One region of the Cyanobium sp. WKJ7-Wakatipu genome, then DNA from elsewhere that is predicted to be linked to it. Evidence: predicted binding sites of a transcription regulator. Region 1 holds the regulator's gene; the other holds the start of a gene.
What was found. Region 1 encodes NtcA, which controls nitrogen genes in cyanobacteria. Its sites were predicted from a motif close to GTANCNNNNGNTAC; they were not measured.
Positions count from the first base shown of each region.

Region 2: KBY83_RS13855 (ammonium transporter) is a predicted target of NtcA. The motif match lies at 2,988-3,001, and genes of this name have one in related genera.

Region 1 covers NZ_JAGQAY010000004.1:165,552-172,543, forward strand. Annotated here, with positions in the region: gene KBY83_RS04145 (DUF3146 family protein) at 1-166, shown strand, start outside; gene KBY83_RS04150 (resolvase) at 163-639, opposite strand; gene KBY83_RS04155 (DUF3084 domain-containing protein) at 636-1,853, opposite strand; gene ntcA (global nitrogen regulator NtcA) at 1,888-2,628, opposite strand; gene KBY83_RS04165 (cob(I)yrinic acid a,c-diamide adenosyltransferase) at 2,871-3,509, shown strand; gene dcd (dCTP deaminase) at 3,509-4,102, shown strand; gene thyX (FAD-dependent thymidylate synthase) at 4,168-4,893, opposite strand; gene KBY83_RS04180 (thioredoxin domain-containing protein) at 4,902-5,474, opposite strand; gene KBY83_RS04185 (NIL domain-containing protein) at 5,545-5,958, shown strand; gene KBY83_RS04190 (hypothetical protein) at 5,958-6,431, shown strand; gene KBY83_RS04195 (lytic transglycosylase domain-containing protein) at 6,428-6,992, opposite strand, start outside.
Region 2 covers NZ_JAGQAY010000036.1:4,646-11,637, forward strand. Annotated here, with positions in the region: gene gorA (glutathione-disulfide reductase) at 1-871, opposite strand, end outside; gene KBY83_RS13850 (P-II family nitrogen regulator) at 1,105-1,443, opposite strand; gene KBY83_RS13855 (ammonium transporter) at 1,455-2,927, opposite strand; gene KBY83_RS13860 (glutathione S-transferase family protein) at 3,448-4,704, shown strand; gene KBY83_RS13865 (DUF2808 domain-containing protein) at 4,712-5,293, shown strand; gene KBY83_RS13870 (M23 family metallopeptidase) at 5,311-5,943, shown strand; gene KBY83_RS13875 (DUF427 domain-containing protein) at 5,960-6,238, shown strand; gene KBY83_RS13880 (hypothetical protein) at 6,285-6,551, opposite strand; gene KBY83_RS13885 (glutamine synthetase III) at 6,625-6,992, opposite strand, start outside.

The sequences.
Region 1 (6,992 bases):
CTACCAATGGAGTTTCCGCTGGGCCTTTGACCGCGGTGAACTCAGCGTTGAGCCTTCTTTGGGCAGGGCTCTGATCCAGGATGCCCTGCTGCGTTATCTGCTCAAGGTCGACTACCAGCTCGAGCCTGGCGGTGACTACATCTTTACGGTTCGGGCCCGTTTTTAAACCGATTCAGCCTCCGGCGCGATCGGCAGCGGCCATCGCCTCAGCACCTCCTGGTTGCTGCGTTGCAGGGTTACCCCGCAGTAGCGCTCTATCAGCAGCTGGGCCACCACATCGTCGATATCCCGGGGGGGCAATCGCAAGCCCGCCGGCAGCCGCCGCCTCCAGCCCCTAGGGGGCCAAAGCTGCCAGTAGCGCTCGCGGGCCGCCAGGGTGCTGCCGCTCTCATCCACCACAGCTAGCGCCAGCCGCTGCTGGCTAAGTTGGCTGCACCAGTCTTTGCTGCCGGTGCCATTGCCGAGCACAACCTGGCCAAGCCCCACTTGCTGCCAGCTTTTGAGCAGGGCGAGGCAGGCTTGTGGGGGCAGGATGGCAGCCTGCCGGATCTGGCCAACGGCAGGATCAGCCAGCACTAGACCGCATTTGCTGCTCCCGGGATCGAGGCCTGCTACCAGGCCCGCCGCAGCGCCCGTCATGGGCGGCGTGGGCCCGGCCCCGATTGGGCGGGAGATGGGGCCGCCAACCAGCGCAATTCCACTGCAATTGGGTCGGCGGTGCTGGCGCTGTTGATGGCGAGGGCTTCTAGTTGAGCAACCTGGCCCGGCTGGCGCTCGCTCAGCTCCCGGGCCAGCTTTTTAAAGCTGGCCGCATCGAACTGCAGCCCTTCCACCAACGTGCCCTGGCGCTGGGCTCGGGCATAGGCAGCGGCCAGTAGCAGGTTGAGTCGCCGCGAAACCGGCTCCAGGGCTGTGAGGTCGCCCTCGATCGTGGTGCTGGCCAGCACTTCACCTGCTTTAACTACAGGGCGGTTGGGGCGTAGGTCAGGGAAGGCAAGCACCTGGCGCTCGCCCCTCAGCACGTTGGCGGCCGAGAGAATGCTCACCACCCAGCTGCCGGGTTTGGCGAGCAGGCCTTCCAGCTTGCTGATGTCATTTTTGGGTACCAGCAGGATCTGGCGATCGGGGGGCTGGCCGGGCAGCACCCGCCTGAAGGCGTTGAGATTGGCCTGCTGCAGCAAGGCGGTGATCACCTCCTTGGCCTGCTCGGGGCGCTCAAGGGTCACCTTGGCGCTGGCCAGGGTCTGACCGCTGCTGAGCACCACGTCGCCGCGGCGCAGGGCAATCAGGTTGCCCTCCAGGTCTTTAAGTTCTTGGGCACCGGCGCTGATCCGGCGGCGCACCTGGGCTAGTTCCGCTTCGGTGCGGCGGATTTCCGCATCCCGCCCCTTCACCTCCTGGCTGAGACGGCTGCGCTCCAGCTCCAACTGGTTGCGCTGGGCTAGAAGTGGCGCCAGCTCTTGGCGCAATTTGCTGGCGCGGGCTTGGGCCTGCTCAAAGCGCGTCTGAGCCTCGCGTTTGCCCTCTTCGGCCCGTGCCACCTCCAGGCGGCTGCTGGCTAGTTGGCTGTTGCTGCGGCTCAGTTGGCTGCGGCTGGTTTGCAGCCGTTGCTCCAGTCGATCGAGTTCAAACAGGCCCGTGCGCAGCCGCTCGCTTACCAGCAGCATCAGGCCGAGGGAGATAGCACTGATCAGGCTGCCCGTGAGCACCGTGATCAACACGGCGGTGCGGCGGGGCCGCATCCCCAACAGGCTCAAGCGCGCCTTGCCCACCAGGCTGCCGAGTCGGTCGCCCAGGGTGGAGAGCACTCCCCCCAGGGCGAGCAGAGCGAGGATCAGCAGCCAGCCCGTCACATACGTCCCCGGAGGGCCCCAGTATCCCTGGCCTTCAGCTGAAGCGCTTAGCTAGGGCGATTGGATCAAACACAGTGATTTTCTTGCGGTCGATCTGAACCAGCCCGTCGTTGCGCAGGTCGCCCAGCAGGCGAGTGATTGTGACGCGGGTGGAGCCAATAGCTTCGGCAATCGCCTGGTGGGAGAGGCGCAGATCAATCGTGATCCCTTCCGAGCTGGGCACGCCGAAATCGCGGCACAGCACCAGCAGGAAGCTCGCCAGCCGCGAGCTCATGTCGCGGTGGGTGAGGGTTTCGATCATCGTTTCGGTCTGCAGTATTCGCGAAGACAGGCCCTGCAGCAGCAGCAAGCCCACGCTGGCGTCTTGCTCGATCGCCCGGCGCACGGAGGTGGCTGGTGCGGTCACCATCTCGACCCTGGTGAAGGCCACAGCGTGATAGAAGCGATCGGAGCGCTGGCCGGTAAGCAGCGAGAGCACACCAAACAGGCTGTTCTCACGCAACAGGGCCACGGTGATCTCCTCGCCGGATTCATATACCCGCGACAGCCGGACCGCTCCGCGCCGCAGCAGATAGACCCGCTCGGCTGGATCGCCGGGAAAAAAAATCGTCTTGCCCCGTTCGATCGTCTCGACACTGCTGCCGGCCAGGCCCCGGATCACTTCCAACAGGGTGGGGTTGCCCTGGCCGGCGCTGCCCATGCCTGCCACCACGCCAGGGGCACCCGTCGATGGGGTGTTGGCGGTACGGCTAAATCCGTGGGTAGCGCCAACCATCAAGGTCTTGGCAAGTGCCGGGACCCTAAGGATCACCCGGGGGGCGGCTTGTAGCAATACACACGGTTTGAGACGACACCGCCGGCGCCCCCTGCGCACCAGTACGTATGTTTCCGCTAGGGATGGTGTCGTTTGCTTGTGGAGCGGCCCGATCCCGCTACATTCAGCTCCGCGAGGCCATGGGCTGCTCGCGGCGCCCCAGGTCTGTTTTTCGATTTTCAAGGTTCTTATTCAGGTTGTTCATGACCGCGAGCTTGCCCGTCTCAGGCCTCACCTCCTCCTCTGGAGCTGGTTTTCCGGCGGTCCAGCACCAACCTCAGCGCTCTGGCCATCGCCCTTTGGCTGTGGCGTCTGGCGCGTCCGCCCCTTCTGCTGCGCCGGCATTGCGGCTGGTGGCCCAGTCGGAGGGCTTACTGCAAATCCATACAGCGCCTTTCCGCGGCAGTTACGGTGCCGTGCTCAGCCAGGCCCTACGTAGTGCCGGCTTGGGCAGCCGGGTGTTGGTTACTCAGTTCCTTAAGGGCGGCGTAGATCAGGGCCTCGGCAGCAGCGTCTGGCTGTGTGGGCGACTGCAATGGCTGCGGCCCGGTGTGCTCGGCTGTCTGTCAGAGCCAGCTGCCCACCAGGGGCTCGAGCTGTTGGAGGCGGTGCGCCAGGTGTGGGCCTTCAGCCGCGAGCAGCTGCTCAGTGGTGCGGTGGATCTGATGGTGCTAGACGAGCTGGGCTTGGCTGTGGAGCTGGGCTACATCGAGCAGGCTGAAGTGCTGGCAACCTTGGAGCGCCGACCAGCCCATCTAGATGTCATTTTGACAGGGCCAGCCATGACTCCTGAGTTGATGGCCATGGCTGATCAGGTCACCCAGTTGCGCCGAGGCCTCTGATGCTGAAGAACGATCGCTGGATCAACGAGCAAGCTGCGGTAGGAATGTTGCAGCCGTTTCAGTCGAGCCTGGTGCGCCATCTCGATCCCGCTACGGCGGGCTCCCCGGTGCTCAGCTACGGCTGTTCTTCCTATGGCTACGACTTGCGGTTGTCGGCCAAGGAATTTTTGATCTTTCGGCATGTGCCTGGCACCGTGATGAACCCCAAGCGGTTCAACCCGGCGAACCTGGAGCCGGCGCCGCTGCACAGCGACGAAGACGGTGAGTACTTCATCCTGCCGGCCCATTCCTATGGCCTAGGGGTGGCACTGGAGAAGATGAAGGTGCCATCAAATATCACGGTGATCTGCCTGGGCAAGAGCACATACGCCCGGCTAGGCATCATTGTGAACACCACCCCGGCTGAGGCCAGCTGGGAGGGACACCTCACCCTGGAGTTCAGCAATTCTTCCGGCGCAGATTGCCGCATTTATGCCAATGAGGGAATTTGTCAGCTGCTCTTTTTTGAGGGCGATCCCTGCGAGACCACCTATCAAGATCGGGCTGGTAAATATCAGCATCAGCCCGAACGCGTCACTCTGGCAAGAATCTAGTTTCCCCTAAAAGCCCTATGGGGGGAGCCTGGAGTCGCACCGAGAGGTGCGCCAGGTGGTTCGCCTTATGGGGCGAGCCTGGCTTTATGTAAGCGGCTCTTTTCATACCAGTCAGCAAATTGGGGTGTCCAAGCCTGCAGGTGGGGCCACATCAACTCACAGAGCTCACGGATCTCCTGCTGGGCATCGAGCTTCGCCCGCAGGTCAAGGAAGTGCAGAAATGCCCGCAAGGTGAAGCTCACCACGAAGTGCTGGCGGTAGTCGAAGGGCAGGATGCCGCGGGCGTGCTCCTCGGCGAAGCCAGCCGCCAAAAGGTCGCGGTAGCGAGCTGCCGCAGCCCTGCAGAGCTCTAGATCTATGTAGCGCTGCTCTTCGGTGTAGGCGTATTTTTTGCCTTGCCGGTCGCTATAGCTACCTATGGGCCGTAGATAGAACACCTCCTCCAGTTCCAGTTCATCATTGGCGGCCTTGCAGATGCGATCGCCGGTGTAGCGCATGGATTGCACGTCAAAGCTCACCCCCACCCGGTGTGTACGCGCCTGCTGCATCACTGAGTGGGGAAACCAGCCAACGTTGAGCACGATTTGGGCGTGTTCTAAGGGGCCGTAGTGACCGCGCTCGCCGGCGAGAAGTCGTTTGATGCAGATCTCCCCTGCTTTGCTCTCCTCGGGCCAGTTGGCGGAGTCTGCCGCCACAAAGCCCTCGCTGTAGTCCTGATGCATTCCCGCATAAACGCACTGCTGGGGGTTAGGCGTAGCGGCGATCAGGTCAACGCGGAAACGGGAATCCATGGCGGGCGTCAACCGTGACTGCGGGGTCCGGCCATCGTGGCAGTAGCTGGCTCCGCTGCCGCAACTTCGCCAGCGGGTTGGCTCAGGTTGCTGACGGCACCCACTCCGGCTAGGGCCGGCAGGGGTTCGCCGGCGATCAGGGCGCTGCTGAGAGCGCGCAATTCGTTGAGGCTGCGGGCGCCAATCGAGCGGCCCACCGCTTCACCGGCAGCATTGAACAGCTCTAGTTGGGGAATGCCGTTGACGTCGTAGCGCTCCAGCTCCGGCTGCCAGCGGGGATTGTCAACGTTGAGCAGCACCACATCGAGTTGGCCGCGGTGTTGGGCTTCGATCGTTTCCATTGCCGGAGCCATGGTGCGGCAGGCGTCGCACCAGTCGGCGTAGAACTCCACCAGCGTTGGCTTGCCATTGCGCAAGGCCACGGGTAGATCCAGGGATTGGCGCGCCAAGCGCTCCAGGGGAGCCTCCGGATTCAGTCCGCCCCGGAACCACAGCAGGCCCGCTGCCAGTAGGGCCGCCAGCACGACTAGCAGCAGCCGTTCGCTTGGCCCCAGGCCGGAATTCGGGGTGGAGTTGGTCATGACTGCACTTTGCCAGTGCTTGCTAGCGTTTTGCAGAGGTAAGCGTGCTTTTCCCGCGAACCGGATCCTCGTGAAACGGCGCCTAACCCTGCACTTTCCCCGCGAAGCGGTGCATCAGCCGATCACCTATCGGCTGGCGGTGGATTTCGATATCGCCGCCAAGATCCTGCGCGCCCAGATTTCCCCCAACCAGAGCGGCACCATGGTGGTGGAGCTCTCAGGAGACATCGACGAACTAACGGCGGCGGAAGCCTGGCTAGAAAGTCAGGGACTAGGCCTCAACCGGGCGCCTGGTCAGATAGACGTAGACCACGGTCTCTGTGTTGACTGCGGCCTCTGCTCGAGCGTTTGCCCCAGCGGTGCCCTCAGCTTGACCCAGCCGGCTTGGCAGCTGCAATTCGATGCGCAACGCTGCTTGGTGTGCGAACAGTGCATTCCGAGTTGCCCTCTGGATGCGATTTCCCTGGTGCTGGCTCCCCCGTGATGGCGATGTTGCGTCTGCTGTTGCTGCCCTTGCGGGCGCCGATGCTGCTGGTGCTGGTAGTGATATCCGTTTACGAGGGCTTGCAGTGGAGCCAGCCGCTCGAGGGTGCGGCAGCGTCGGGGATGGGGCAGTTATCCAGCTTGTTCTGGTCGCTTGACTGTCTCCACGCCTTGCTGGTGGTGGTGGTGTGCACCATGCCCGACCTGCTGCTGCAGCGGATTTCCAATTTGATGGCCGCCAGTCGGGTGATGAGCCTGGTGATCAGCCTGTTGATCGTCACGGTGGGTGGCCTCTATCTGCTCCACCTCAAAGTGCTCACAAATGTGCTGATCCTGGGCACCACTGTGTTGTTGGCACGCCTCGATCTAGCTCGGATTCGGGTGGCACCCCCGCCGGTGCTCCTGGCAGGGGTGCTGGGTGTGCTCGTTTTGTCAGGGGCATGGGTGGGCCGCTGGCTGGCAAGCGGTGGCTAGCAGCTAGCCAGCGGCCTCTCTTGAAAGTTCCAAAAGTTGCCGAGCACTTTTTTGACGTACAGCCGGGTTTCCGGGTAGGGGATGGCCTCTATCCATAGCTCCGGTTCCTGTTGCAGTTGGGGTGTCACCCAGCCAGCGGTGGCACCGGTGCCGGCGTTGTAGCTGGCAGCCATCAGCACGGGGTTGCCCTGCCACTGGCCCAGCAGTTGCTTTAGGTAGAGCGCGCCTAACTGGGCATTGCGGGCTGGGTCGGTGAGGTCATCGGCTGCCAGGGGCGTGCCGGCTAGTTCGGCGGCGGTGGCCGGCATCAGTTGCAGCAAGCCGATGGCACCGGCGCCGGAGCTCACCCCGGGGCTGAAGCGCGATTCCTGTTTTGCTACGGCTGCCAGCAGGGTTGCCGGTACCCCGGCGGTTGAGCCAGCCTCCTCGAGCTCCGCCACGAAGCTGGCGGTTTGCAGGTCGAGCTCAAGCTGTTGGGCCAGGGCGCAGTTTGCATTCACCGGTAGGCGCAGGCTGGCTTGCTCGAGTTGGCCGAGTCCTATCCAGTGGTCTCCCACGGCC
Region 2 (6,992 bases), on a different contig from region 1:
TGGTGCGCTGCTCGCTATCCACTGGAATGCGATTTGCCTCAGTGGCGATAGCCGCTGCCTCAAGGCGCAGGCCCTCCAGGAAAGGGCGCCTGCCGGTGGCAAGCAGCACTCCACCGCAAGGAATGATTTCGCCTGCCTCGGTGTGGACGCTGAGGTCGCCGGCACTGCCAGTGATGGCTGCAGGACTATGGGCAAAGCGAATCTCAATACCCTCTTGCTCCATGCCCTCTTGAACAGCTTTGGCAGCTTCAAGATCAAAGCCCCGCAGCAAATGATTGCCGCGCACCAGCTGGGTCACTGCTACGCCAAGGCCATTGAGGATGCAGGCGAATTCACAGGCGATGAAGCCAGCACCCACCACCACAAGGCGCTCCGGTAGTTGCTCCAGCAGAAACATCTCATCGCTCACCCAGCCAAGCTCTGCTCCTGGAATCGCTGGCCGCTGGGGCCGCCCCCCCACCGCAATCAAGATGCGCTCGGCCCGCAGGCGGCGCTCGCCAACGGCAACGGTGTGAGCGTCTTCAAAGCAGCCCCAGCCGCGCACCAGCTCTACCCCCGCTTTTTCAAGAAAGCCGAGGTGCAGCTGATTGAGCCGATCTACCTCAGCGCGCACATTGGCCAGCAGGGTGCTGGGGTTGCGGCGAATCCCCTCGATTTCCCAGCCATAGCAGGCTGCATCGGCAAGCAAGTGTTTGTAAGCGGAGCCATAAACCAGCAGCTTTTTGGGCACGCAGCCGCGGATCACGCAGGTGCCGCCCACCCGGTCGCCCTCCACGATCGCCACGCTGGCGCCATAGCTTGCGGCCCGTTTGGCAGCAGCCAAACCACCAGAGCCGGCCCCAAGCACGATCAGGTCGTAGGAGCTGTTCATGGGGGTGGAGGTGAAGGACTGGAGCTCCTCACGCTATGGCGTGAAGCCCTTGGGCGGAAGGGTGCTCCCCAGCTCTGCGACGAACGAAGGGGCGCTGGCTGATCCGCACCATCGCGACTGGTGTGAGCACGGGATCTGGTGGCGTTATCAGCAGCAATGAAAAAGCCCCCCGAGCTGGGGGGCAGGTGAGGTGTCCCGTATGGGGAAGCCTCATGACACGGGCAGGAGGGTGGTCAGATCGCCGTGTCGCCGCGCTCCCCGGTGCGGATGCGGATGGCTTCCTCAACGGGCGTGACGAAGATCTTGCCGTCGCCGATTTCGCCAGTGCGGGCAGCCTCGAGGATGGCCGTGAGGGTGGCTTCCAACTTGTCGTCAGAAACCACCACAACGATCTTGGACTTAGGTAGGAAGTCCACGGTGAACTCGTTGCCGCGGTACCGCTCGACCTGGCCCTTCTGGCGACCGAAACCGCGGACATCGGCAACGGTCATGCCGACGACATCAAGGCCGACGAGGGTTGTTTTGATGGCGTCCACCTTGGATGGACGCACCAACGCTGTGATCATTTTCATTGATGTCGGCCTCAGTTAGTCATGGGATCGTAGGCCTCTTCGCCATGGCACACATAGTCAAGACCGCGCTCTTCATCCTCAGGGGTGACGCGTAGTCCAACCGTTGCCTTGACGATCAGAAGAATGATCGTGGTGCCAATTCCCACGAATCCATAGGTGACCAATACGGCTTTGAGTTGGACAATGAAAAGGCCAAAGTTGCCGCTTTCCTCCAGAATTTTTGCGGAAACCGGGAAGTAATCAGCCGGGACCATTTCCTTGACCGCCAACAGGCCTGTCAGCAGGGCTCCGATGGTGCCACCCACACCGTGGACCGAGAATGCATCAAGCGATTCATCCAAGACAGACTTGGAACTACCACCCGAGCCACCGGCACCGGAGAACTGCACCGCGATGTAGCAACCAGCGGCAACCGCAACGCCAATCAGAAGCGAAGAGCCAACGGAAACAAAACCAGCAGCCGGAGTTATGCCCACCAAACCGGCGACAGCACCGGTGGCAGCACCCACAGCTGTGGGCTTTCCATCTCTGAACCACTCAATCAGACACCAAGTGAGCAGGGCCGCAGAAGCCGAAGTCGAGGTGGTGACGAAGGAGAGGCCAGCGCCTTTAGCAGCGAAGTAGCTGGCTCCGTTGAAGCCGAACCAACCGAACCAGAGCAGACCGGCACCAAGCAGGATGTAGGGGACGTTATGGGGCGGGCGCACGCTCTCCGGGTAACCGGTGCGGGGGCCAACGATGGCGGCAGAGACGAGAGCAGCCACACCGGAGGCAATGTGGACGACCGTGCCACCGGCAAAGTCGATGGCACCTAGGCCTAGCGGGCCCAGATAACCACCACCCCAGACCATGTGGGCTAGGGGGCAATAGATGAACAGACTCCAAAGCAGGCAGAACCAGAACCAGGCCTTGAAGTTGATGCGCTCTACCAGGGCACCGGAAATAAGCGCCGGCGTGATGATGGCGAACATGCCCTGGAAGAGGGCAAAGGAAGTGGCGGAGATGGAGAAGCCATCGGCTAGGGGCTGGTCACCCAGCGGACCGCCAACACCGTTCAGCCACATTGCCTCAAGGCCGCCGATGAACGGGCTCTTGAAACCCACGCCGAAGGAAAGGCTGTAGCCGATCACAACCCAGAGCACCCCGATGAGACCCATCAGGAAGAAACTCATCATCATCGTGTTGAGCACGTTCTTGGCGCGCGTGAAGCCGCCGTAGAAGAACGCCAGTCCTGGGGTCATCAGCAGCACCAGGGCTGAACCCATGAGCATCAGCAGGGTGTCGGCGCCGTCGGTGGGGACCTTGGCCAAGGCTGCCTTGGCGGAGCCGGCCATCAGCGGCAGCAGGCCAGCACCGAAGGCGAGCAAGATCACGGCGTAACGCCTCAGTTCAGGCTCCTGAACCTTGGCGAGGACCTTGGTGCGGAATCGATCGAAGACAGCCAGCGGGGTGGGACCGCCGCCGGCGATGGGGACTTGGGCCATGAAGGAAGGTGACCTCCAATGTTCACCCGGCCACAATCGTGCAGCGCTGCAGTCCTGTGGGTAGCAAATGACACCGTTCACGAGAACGCTGATCCCTTCCGCCCTGTGTTTGCTGGCAGCCCAATCTTGGGACGGACGTCGCTGACTAGAAGCCGCCGAATGTGCCGCAGAGGATCGACGGCAGAGAGTGTCTGGAGGGCCAACTGGGCAACTCCATGACTGGTCCTCAGCCCTTTTTTGATGTTGGATCCGTTCACGGCTGGATCGGTTCACGAGTTAGTTGGCTGCCGCGGAGTGAAGCAATCCGTCGTGACTGATGCCCTGATGCTCACTATTGAGGTCTTCAGCTGAGCTGCCTGGCCCCATCCCTTGGCTATTGATCTCGGGCATCAGCCTGGGCAACAACCTTGGTGAAGGCGTCGAACATTGGATCTCAGTTATGGAACTTCGCTCTTGAAACTTAGATAGGCCACCCAGCACCCCGTGAGCTCCTAGAACCAAGGCTGCTGCAGCGATAGGCATGGCGTCGACAGGCCAGGAAGTGCTCGATTGGCAAGAGCTCGAACGCCTCGGCGCGTCCCCAGCCGATCCAGTCAACGGTCCCACCAGCGCCCAGGCCCGGCTGCGTCTGTTTGGCCAGCCGGAGGAGGCAGTGCGGGTCACTCTTTTCCGCGACCACCATGCCTGGTGCCCCTACTGCCAGAAGGTGTGGCTTTGGCTCGAAGAGAAGCGGATCCCCTACCGGATTCGCAAGGTCACCATGTTTTGCTACGGCGAAAAGGAGGCTTGGTTCAAACGGCTAGTTCCTTCGGGGATGCTGCCGGCGCTTGAGCTCGATGGCCGCCTGATCACTGAGAGCGATCGCATTCTTGAAGCCCTCGAGGGGGCCTTCGGGCCCTTGGTGCTGGGCATGAACGACCCGGCGGTGCTGCCCCTGCGGCAGTTGGAGCGATTGCTGTTCCGGGCGTGGTGCCAATGGCTCTGCAGTCCGGGGCTGCGACCCGCCCAGGAGCAAGCTGCCAGGGCGGCTTTTCAGCGCATTGCAGGCAAATTTGAGCAGGCGCTCAGCCAGCAAAGTGGGCCCTTTTTGCTTGGCGAGCTAGGCACGGCTGATCTGGTATTCGTGCCCTACGTGGAGCGCATGGCAGCAAGCCTGGCCTACTACAAGGGTTTTCTGCTGCGCAGCGAGCATCCGGCCATTGGCCGCTGGTTTGAGGCGCTGGAGCAGCGCCCCAGCTACCTCGGCACCCAGAGCGACTTCCACACCCATGCCCACGACCTACCGCCCCAGATGGGTGGCTGCTACGCCAGCGGAGACGCCAACCAACAAGCACTAGCCACTCAAATCGATAAGGGCCCCTGGCCCCTGGGCAGCCCCGACCCGGAAACCAGCCAGGCCGAACCGGCCAATGCGGCAGCCTTTGCCCTCAGCCGGGTGATCAAGCACCGAGAGGCAATTCTTGGCCGCAGCCCCCTGGGAGCGGAAAAATTCGATGTCCCGCTCCGCACAGCTCTCACGGCCCTGATCCACGCCAAGCCCCTGCCAGCACCGGCGGGCTCTGCCCCTGCCCTGCGCTATCTGCGCGATCGCATCAGCGTGCCCCGGGATATGCCGCTGCATGCGGCTCGGTGCCTGCGCCAGGCCTTGGAGGCCACTGCCAGTCTCGATCCAGCGGATGGCACAGCCCAGGGGGCGCCGATTCCGGTGGGCCATCGCCGCGATCAGGATCCCCAGCCATTCCTGCGGGCCGCTCCTAGCGTTTTGCCAACTGCTTAATGCCCTAGTGCCTGTGCCCCGTCTTCGACGCGTCGCCGTTGCGCTCGGCTGGGCCCTGGCCAGCTGCATTGCCGGGGCGCCCGCACTTTCGCCGCTTGCGATCCCCGCCGCTGGCGCCCTTGAACTCCGGGGCGTCACCTACTTCAGCAAGGCTCCCTGGAAGGTGGACCTGGTGAGCTACTACACCACTGTCTGGCAGACCGGTGCGGAGTACTACTTCACGATCACGCTCGATCCGGAGGCGGGGGTGGCCCTTGGCGGCCTCACCATTCAGCAGACCCGCGGCGTGGATACCAGCTTTCCATTCTTTGTGGATCGCACCTCAGCTTTTTTGGGCCGGCCGCGCCAGCAGGGTCCCCGCGTGCCGGTGCAGGCCCAGTTCGATAGCGATGCGCGCCGCTTCACCCTCAGCTTCCCTGAGCCCATTAAGCCCGGAAGCACGCTCACCGTTGTGCTCAAGCCCTGGAACAACCCGGCTGTCTCTGACACCTACATGTTCCAGGTGTCGGCCTACCCAGCCGGCCCCAACCCCTCGCCAGCGTCGCTGGGATTTGGCACCCTGCGGATCTACGACCCCGATTGGCGCTGAGCCAGATCCCCTGAGCCATGACCCACCGGAGCTGGCCCGCGCTTTTGCCTATGTTTTTGGCAGCGGTTGTGGGCCAGTCGTCGCTGCAGGCCCAGACCGCGATGCCCCAGGAGCTGCCGGGCCACGTTTCAGTGCCGGATGTGAGGCTCCCCGGATCGGAGGGATCTCTGGCCCGAGGCGCCTTGCCGGCACCAGGGCTGGATCCGGCGGCGCCGCCCCTGGCTTACCCGTTGGCCCAGCCCGCCGAAAGCCTGGACCCCTGGGGCTGGCGCTACTCGGAGCGCCGCTCGGCCTGGCGGCTGCACACCGGCATTGATCTGGCGGCGCCGCAGGGCACGGTGGTGCTCGCCTCCCGGGCCGGACGGGTGCTGCTGGTGGAGTCGATCAGTGGCTACGGCACCACCGTGCTGCTGGACCATGGCGAGGGTTGGCAGACGCTCTATGCCCATCTGCACGAGGCCATCGTGGTGAACGGCGTCTGGCTGGAGCAGGGGCAACCCCTGGGCATGGTGGGCATGACCGGCTCGGCGACGGGTCCCCATCTGCACTTCGAACTGCGTCGCCAGGGCGCCGAGTTGCTGGCCCTGGATCCCACACCCCACCTGCCGCCCCCATCCCTACCCCCGGTGCTTGCCACAATCAGCCCTTAATTGCGCCACACGCCCCATGCAAGCCCAGTGGAATGGTCAGGTGATTGCCAGCAGCGATGACATCGTCAAGGTCGACGGAAACGCCTATTTCCCCGCCGCAGCCCTTGATCCCGACTGCATCCGCCCCTCCACCCACACCAGCGTGTGCGGTTGGAAAGGCACGGCTCATTACTACGACCTGGTGGTAAACGGCCAGGTAAACGCCAATGCGGTCTGGTTTTATCCAGAGCCCAAGGAGGCTGCCGCAAACATCCGCGGCCGTGTGGCCTTCTGGAAGGGCGTGCAGGTGACCTAAATCAGCCGTCTCGCGCAACTAGGGAGAGTTGGCAGCAGCAAGGGATTCAGCAACCAGGAAATCGCAGGGTGCGCCAGTCGCCGCTGGCAGTACTCACTTCAACGCCAATCTCCACAGGCCCTGAGCTGCCACCGCAGTGGTCGTTCCACCAGCCAAGCGCTTCGCTCCATGCGGCATCGAGGGATTCGTAGAGGTCGTCGAGCACCGGATGGGGGGCGCCCTGACGATCGACTAGGCGGTAGATCCGCACGTGGCTGGGGGATTGGGTGCGCACTGCTGGCATGTCTGGCTTCGCTGCTCTGCTGGTAATCATGGCCCTTGTGCCAGATCGAAACTGTCACCTTCACAACATCTTCCGGTGTTGCAGGTTGCTAAGCCGCCAGGCATCAACGTATGAACAGCATCTCCTGGTAGCTGGGCAGGGGCCAGAGGTCGTCGTCGACCAAGCCTTCCAGACCATCCACCGCCGAACGCAGGTCTCCGATTAGCGGCATCAGGCTGTCGGCGCAGTGACGCATGTGGGCTTCGGTGCCGTGGGGCGCGGCATGTAGGGACTGATCGAGGCTCTCGCAACCGTTGTTGAGCTGCTCAAGCAGTTCGCCCAACTGATTGCGCAATTTGAGATTGGGATGCAGGCCCATCGCCTGCTGCTCCTGTAGGGCCTGGCCCAGCTCGCCTAGATAGCGCACAGCAGCTGGATATACCTGGGTGCGAGCGATCTGCAGGGCCAGCTTTGCCTCCACTTCAATCGCCA